2 linked regions of the Archangium violaceum genome follow. The protein of the gene in region 1 interacts with the protein of each later gene in a pairwise test. Links are inferred from orthologs where the notes say so. Each region holds a gene or a part of one and is shown in the gene's direction. Other genes may lie near its edges.

Region 1 (3,805 bases):
CCCCGAGGCCGTCGAGGTCGCCCGGACCCGCGGCGTGCGCATCCCCGGCATCACCGAGTGACGAATGGAAACCCTGGAGCTGTTGATCCGCAACACGTCCGAGGTGCTCACCGTGGAGGGCTCCCACCAGGAGCCCGCCGAGCAGGCCCTCACCCCGCGTCCCAACGCCTGCGTGGGCGTGCGCCGGGGGAAGGTCTGGTACGTGGGCTCCGAGGGCAGCCTGCCCAAGGGCGCGGTGGGCCCCTCCACCCGGGTGGTGGACGCCCACGGGCAGTTCGTGGGCCCCGGCTTCGTGGATCCGCACACCCACGCCGTCTTCGCGGGTGAGCGCGCGGCCGAGTTCGACCTGCGCTGCCAGGGTGCCACCTACCTGCAGATCGCCCAGGCCGGGGGCGGCATCGCCAACACCGTGCGCGCCACCCGCTTCGCCAGCGAGGAGGATCTCATCCGGCTCGCCCTGCCCCGGCTGCAGCTGATGCTGGAGTACGGCATCACCACCGCCGAGGTGAAGAGCGGCTACGGCCTGTCGCTCCAGGACGAGCTGAAGATGCTCCGGGTGGTGCAGCGGCTCTCCACGCTCCAGCCCCTGGAGTTGGTGCCCACGCTCATGTGCGCGCACGCGGTGCCCGAGGAGTACCGCGAGTGGCGCGAGGCCTACATGGATCTCTGCATCAAGGAGATCATCCCCGCGGTGGCCGAGCAGGGGCTGGCGCGCTTCTGCGACATCTTCGTCGAGGAGAGCGCCTTCAGCCACGCGGAGGCGCGCCGGATCCTCGGGGCCGCCACGAAGCTGGGGCTCAAGCCGCGGCTGCACGTGGACCAGCTCACCTCCTCGGGAGGCGCCGAACTGGCGGCCGAGCTGGGAGCCAGCACCGCGGACCACCTGGAGCACGTGAGCGACGCGGGCATCCGCGCCCTGGCGGACGCGGGCGTCACCGCCGTACTCGTCCCTACCTCCACCCTCTTCCTGCGCGTGCGGCCCTACGCCCCCGGGCGCAAGCTGCGCGACGCCGGCGTCAACGTGGCGCTCGGCACCAACCTCAACCCGGGCTCCGCCATGAGCGAGAACCTGCCGCTCACCCTGGGGCTCGCCTGCCTGGAGAACGGGCTGACGGCCGCGGAAGCCTACTGGGCCGCGACCCGAGGGGCCGCGCTCGCGCTTGGTTTGAACACATACGGCCGGATTACGGTGGGAGATCCGGCAAACATTGTCGTTTTTTCGTGTTCAAACTATCGCCATCTTCCCTATCACCTGGGAATCAATCACGCACGGATTGTCATTAAAGACGGCCATGTGGTGGTAGAAAACGAGCGGGCCCTCTGTTCATGACTTCAGGTGGACAGAGGGACGTGACGGAACTTCCCGTCTGGGCCGGTCGTTATCATCAAACAAGAAGACCATGTGCCGTCTCTTCGGCTTTCGTTCCTCTGTTCCCGCTGCGGTCCACCCGTCCCTCGTGACGGAGAAGAACTCGCTTCTCCAGCAGTCGAGGGAGCACAAGGATGGTTGGGGTATCGCCTCGTATGAGGCCGAGCAACCGCTCGTCGCCCATGGGCTCGGACCCGCGTACTGCGATCCCGACTTCGAGCGGGTGAGCAGCCGTGTGTCCTCCCGCACGGTGGTGGCGCACCTGCGCCTGGCCTCCGTGGGCGCGGTGGAGAAGCGCAACGCCCACCCGTTCAACTACGGCCGCTGGTGCTTCGTGCACAACGGCACGGTGAGCAACTTCGCCCGGCACCGTGCCACGGTGGAGTCCCTCATCCGCCCGGAGCTGCTGGCGAACATCCGGGGCGCCACGGACTCCGAGCGCTGCTTCTACCTGTTCCTCACGCGGCTGGAGAAGCGGCAGTCGCTCGAGGGGCCAGCAAGCGTGGAGACGGTCGCGTTCGCGCTGGCGGAGACGATGGAGCTGGTGTCGGCCATCACCGACGAGCCGGGGCAGGCGCCGCAGGAGCGCTCGTCGATGAACTTCCTCGTGACCAACGGGGACGTGATGGTGGCGACTCGGCGCAACCGGACGCTCTTCCTGTCGGACACGGCGCCCGAGACGGGCAAACGCCCGCACCGTCTGCACGGGGGTCCCCCGAAGCCGGGGACGCAGCTCGAGCAGTTCGTGCTCGCCAGCGAGCAGCTGTCGGGCGAGGACCACTGGCACGTCATCGACGAGGAGGACATCGTCGGCGTGGACAGCGGCCTCGTCCTGCACCGGTGGAAGGTGCAGGACCTGTGCACCCGGCCCTAAGCGCCCGGTGGAGGAGGCCGTGGGGGTCATGCCCTCACTGCCAGCTGCCCAGCGGACCACCGTAGGCACCGATGTCCTCGGGCGTCCCGTCACGGTCGAGCCCGAGGAGATCGAGGCATCCGGCATCGCGTAGCGGAGAGCCGGCCGCCGGGTGGAAGTTGCCTGATTCCGCCGACACGAAGAGCGGCTCCAACTCGATATTGCCGTCCTGACCGATCTCGAACCGGGGCGGCACCTGGTGGAGGGAACGACGGGAGCGGGGGTTGGCTCCTCGAGGGAAGATGGTTCGACGCAACCGGTCAGCACAGACCCACGAGCAGCGGAGCGGACAGCGGGGAGCGCACGTTCATGAGCCAGACCCCAAGCAATCACCAGACCAGCGTCAGCCCTTGCTGGGGGGCCCCAGGCTCGGCGCGCCCCAGTCGGTCACGGTGACGGGCACCGTCATGTCACCCTCCACCCGGAAGGAGTGACGCGGTGCCTGCGCTCCGTCCGCGGAGAGCTCGGGGCACCACGAGTCCTCCAGCCAGAGCTCGAACGAGACGTCCGCCTCGAGCGCGAGCCGCACCGAGCCCATGTAGTGCTCGCCCTGGCGGCGCAGGTGGAAACCCGGAGTCGCATCACCCCCGAGCGATGGGTCCGAGCCCACCACGGTGACGATCGCGTTGGCCGGGGTGTCCGAGGGCACCGTCACGTCGAAGGTGACGGTGGCGTGGGGATACTCCTGGGGAGGTGGCTCGATGGCGCCACACCCCACCAGCATCGCGCTGGCGAGCGGGACGAGCAGGAAGCACTTCGCTGCGTGGGAGAGGGTCATGGGCACAGGATAGACCCGGAGTGGATTCCCCCGGACAGCGAGTGGGGAGACGAGCCTTCCTCCGAACGGTCCCGGGGGAAGAGGAGGCCTTACGATGTTCGCCACCCGGCAACACCGCCTCGGAAGGTCTTTTCCAGCATCTCGACGAAGCGGCGCACCTTGGCCGGCACGTAGGGAGCGGGCGCATAGATGGCGAACACCCCGCGACCCACCGGGATGAAGCGTCCGAGGACGGCTTCGAGCCGCCCGGCCTCGAGATCCTCCTCGACGAGGTAGCGAGGCAGATCAGCGATCCCGAGGCCGGCGAGCGCGGCCTGTCGCAGGGCGTGGGTGTTGTTGACGTGCAACCGGCCCGAGACGCGAATGGGGGTGGTGTGCTCCGAGTCCTCCGAGGCGCGCAGGTGCCACGTCTCCACGGGCTGGCCCGCGACGAACACGATGCATTCATGGTTCGTGAGCTCGCCGGGCCGACGCGGGCGACCTGCCCGGGTGAGGTAGTCGGAGCTGGCGCAGAGCACGCGCCGATCATCACCGAGCCTGCGGGCCACGAAGGCCGGCGGCGGCTGGGACGTCATGCGGATGGCCACGTCGATGCCCTCCTCGACGAGATCGCTCCTCCGGTCCGAGAGCTCGACGTGAACCTTCACGGTGGGATACGCGCGCTGGAAGGCGAGCACCACCGGCATCACCTGGACCTGGCCGAGCACCGTCGGCGCGGTGACGCGCAGCGTGCCGTGCGGCGTGT
Region 2 (3,384 bases), 2.8 Mb from region 1 along the record:
GGGTGGCCGCGCTCGCCCTCGAAGTAGAGGACCGTGTCCACCATGTGCTCCAGCACGCGCGGGCCCGCGATGGAGCCCTCCTTCGTCACGTGCCCCACCAGGAACGTGGGCACCCCGCTGCGCTTGGCGAAGGCCATGAAGCGCCCCGCCACCTCGCGCACCTGCGAGATGCTCCCCGGCGCGCTGCCCAGCTCCGGCAGGTACATGGTCTGGATGGAGTCCACCACCAGCGCCCGGGGCTTGAGGCCCTCGGCCACCGCCAGCACCCGGTCCGCGTCCGTCTCCGCGAAGAGGTGGATGGCCTCGCTCTCCACCCGCAGCCGCTCGGCCCGCATCTTCGTCTGCCGCAGCGACTCCTCGCCCGATACGTAGAGCACCGGGCCCCAGCGCCCCAGCCTGTCCAGCGCCGCCAGCAGCAGCGTGGACTTGCCGATGCCCGGGTCTCCTCCCAGCAGAACCAGCGAGCCGTCCACCACTCCACCTCCGAGCACCCGGTCGAACTCGGCGATGCCCGTGCGCCGGCGCTCCTCCTGCTCGCCGCTCACCTCGCGCAGCCGCACCGGCTTGGACGCCCCTCCCGAGGCCCCCCACGCCGGGCGCTTGTCGTCCACCTTCGCCTCGGTCTCCTCCACCAGCGAGCTCCACGCGCCGCAGTCGGGGCACTTCCCCAACCACTTCGCCGACTGGTACCCGCACGCCTGACACGTGTAGTGCGTCTTCGCCTTCGCCATGGAGCCTCTTGTCTAGCGCAGACCGGGCCCGTTTCCCCGCTTTCCCTCACGCCTGCCCACCCTCACGCCGCGTCCGTCCGGGGGGCGGGCGGCCAGGCGGGGGAGTAAACTCCGGGCCCCCGTCAAGTTGTGCTTCCGGGGAGGGCTCACCACGTTGCTCCCAACTGGGGCCGCACGTCGCGGCGCCCTGGAAGGGAGACGGAAATGAGCATCATCTGGTTCATCGTGGTGGGTCTGGTCGCGGGTCTGATCGCTCGGGCGCTTCTCCCGGGCCGGCAGTCGATGGGTCTGGTGGCGACGATGCTGCTGGGCATCGTGGGCTCGTTCGTGGGTGGCTTCATCGGCGCGCTCTTCTCTCCGAGCCGACGCATTCTCGACCTCAACCCCTCGGGCCTCATCATGTCCGTGGTAGGCGCCATCGTCGTCCTACTCCTGGTGGGCTGGGCGGGCCGAGGCCGTCGAATCCACGCCTGATGTCCGGGGCCCGGCAGGGGAGGGATGCGCGAAACCCGCGCTCCCACCCTCCGGGCCCCTCGTGTTTCGGGGGGGCCGGGAAGTCGTCAACCCGGCCTCGCTGCGTGGTTGACAAGGGCTGGCCATCCACGCACCGTGCGCGCTCCCACTTCCCGAGGAGCCCATGTCCGACTCCGCCGCCCACGACTTCCACGGTCACGCCCACTTCGCCACGCCGCCTCCGGGTGTCGTCGTCCGCCACGACTGGACGCTCGCCGAGGTGCGAGGTCTCTACGAGCTGCCCCTGCTGGAGCTCATCCACAAGGCGCAGACCGTCCACCGGGCCGTCTTCCAGGACAACAAGGTGCAGCTGTGCTCGCTGCTGTCCATCAAGACGGGCGGCTGCCCCGAGGACTGCGGCTACTGCCCCCAGGCCGCGCGCTACCACAAGGACACCGGCCTGGAGGCCGAGAAGCTCATGTCCGTGTCGTCCGTGCTGGACGCCGCCTCCAAGGCGCGCGCCGCCGGCGCCACCCGCTTCTGCATGGGCGCCGCCTGGCGCGAGGTGAAGGACGGGCCCCAGTTCGACAGCGTCCTGGAGATGGTCCGCGGCGTGAAGTCGCTCGGCATGGAGGCCTGTGCCACGCTCGGCATGCTCACCGAGAGCCAGGCCCGTCGCCTTCGCGAGGCCGGCCTCTCCGCCTACAACCACAACCTCGACACCTCCGAGGACAAGTACGGCGACATCATCTCCACCCGCACGTACCAGGATCGGCTCGACACCCTCGAGCGCGTGCGCAAGGCCGGCATCTCCGTGTGCTCCGGCGGCATCATCGGCATGGGTGAGTCCGTGGATGATCGCTGCAAGCTGCTGCTCACGCTCGCCAACCAGGAGGTCCACCCCGAGTCCGTGCCCATCAACGCGCTCGTCCCCGTGAAGGGCACCCCCCTGCAGCACCAGCAGCCCGTGCAGTCCGTGGAGATGGTCCGCACCATCGCCACCGCCCGCATCCTCATGCCCATGGCCATGGTCCGCCTGTCCGCCGGCCGCATGCAGATGAACGAGGAGGCCCAGCTGTTGTGCATGCTCGCGGGCGCCAACTCGCTCTTCTTCGGCGAGAAGCTGCTCACCACCGGCAACCCCGAGTACACCCAGGACATGGCCCTCCTCGCGAAGGCCGGTATTCGTCCCCTGGAACCGGATACGTCCCGGTAGATGGCTCCGGATACGCGATACCCTCACCCCGGCCCTCTCCCGGAGGGAGAGGGGGTTTGCACGGCCTGGGCACGGGCTGAGTTGGATTCTCTTGTCTCCCGGGGGTTGAAGCGGGTTCTGGAGCCGCTCGACTCTCCCCAGGGTCCGCTCGTGCGCGTGGGCGGCGAGACGTTCGTCAACTTCGCCTCCAATGACTACCTGGGCCTCGCAGCCTCTCCCTCCGTGCGCGCCGCCGCCGCCGCCGCCCTGGAAACCCAGGGGCTGGGCTCCGGGGCCAGCCGGCTCGTCGTGGGCGACACCTCCGTCCACCAGCGGCTGGAGACCCGGCTCGCTTCCTTCGAGCGCTCCGAGGCCGCCCTCCTGTTCAACTCGGGCTATGCGGCCAACGTCGGCACCCTCCAGGCCCTCGTCGGCCCCGAGGACGCCGTCTTCTCCGACTCCCTCAACCACGCCTCGCTCATCGACGGCTGCCGTCTCTCACGCGCCCGGGTCGTCGTCTATCCGCATGCCGATGTCGAGGCGCTGGAGCGGGCCCTGGCCGCGACTCCCGCCCGCCGCCGGCTCGTCGTCACCGACACCGTGTTCTCCATGGATGGGGACCATGCGCCCCTGCGGGAGATCGTTCGCGTCTGCCGGGCCCACGGTGCCGCGCTCCTCGTCGACGAGGCCCATGCCACCGGAGTCCTTGGTGCTCGCGGGGCGGGGTTGTGCGAGGAGCTCGGGCTCTGTGACGCCGTCGACGTGCGCATGGGCACCTTGAGCAAGTCGCTCGGCGGGTTGGGCGCGTACATCTGTGCGTCCCGTCCCGTGGTGGAGCTCGTGCTCAATCGCGCGCGGCCCCTCGTCTACTCGACGGCGCTCCCCGCCGCCCTGTGCGCCGCCGCCGAGGCCGCCGTGGACATCGTCGAGCACGATGACGCACTGCGCGCCCGGTTGTGGCGCAACATCCGGCGCTTCTCCGCGGGCCTGCGCTCACTCGGGTTC

What was found. Proteins that work in one complex are often made in the same cells at the same time.
Region 2: the proteins of JQX13_RS37165 (region 1) and bioB interact in binary tests that used the Escherichia coli proteins (3 or more experiments, as listed by UniProt). The link is inferred for Archangium violaceum from one-to-one orthologs.

The regions. Positions count from the first base shown.
Region 1 is NZ_CP069338.1:8,741,975-8,745,779, reverse strand. Bases 344-3,321 are described here. They hold JQX13_RS37165 (class II glutamine amidotransferase), read left to right. Parts: upstream 344-1,400; coding sequence 1,401-2,243; downstream 2,244-3,321. Other genes in these bases: JQX13_RS37150 (LysR family transcriptional regulator), read right to left, coding at 3,150-3,321; JQX13_RS37155 (hypothetical protein), read right to left, coding at 2,626-3,060; JQX13_RS37160 (hypothetical protein), read right to left, coding at 2,278-2,538; hutI (imidazolonepropionase), read left to right, coding at 344-1,330. In the rest of the region: hutU (urocanate hydratase), read left to right, coding at 1-61; more of hutI, read left to right, coding at 65-343; more of JQX13_RS37150, read right to left, coding at 3,322-3,805.
Region 2 is NZ_CP069338.1:5,893,287-5,896,670, forward strand. Bases 414-3,384 are described here. They hold bioB (biotin synthase BioB), read left to right. Parts: upstream 414-1,368; coding sequence 1,369-2,400; downstream 2,401-3,384. Other genes in these bases: radA (DNA repair protein RadA), read right to left, coding at 414-731; JQX13_RS25305 (GlsB/YeaQ/YmgE family stress response membrane protein), read left to right, coding at 936-1,205; bioF (8-amino-7-oxononanoate synthase), read left to right, coding at 2,401-3,384. Outside these bases: more of radA, read right to left, coding at 1-413. UniProt on the Escherichia coli protein: Catalyzes the conversion of dethiobiotin (DTB) to biotin by the insertion of a sulfur atom into dethiobiotin via a radical-based mechanism.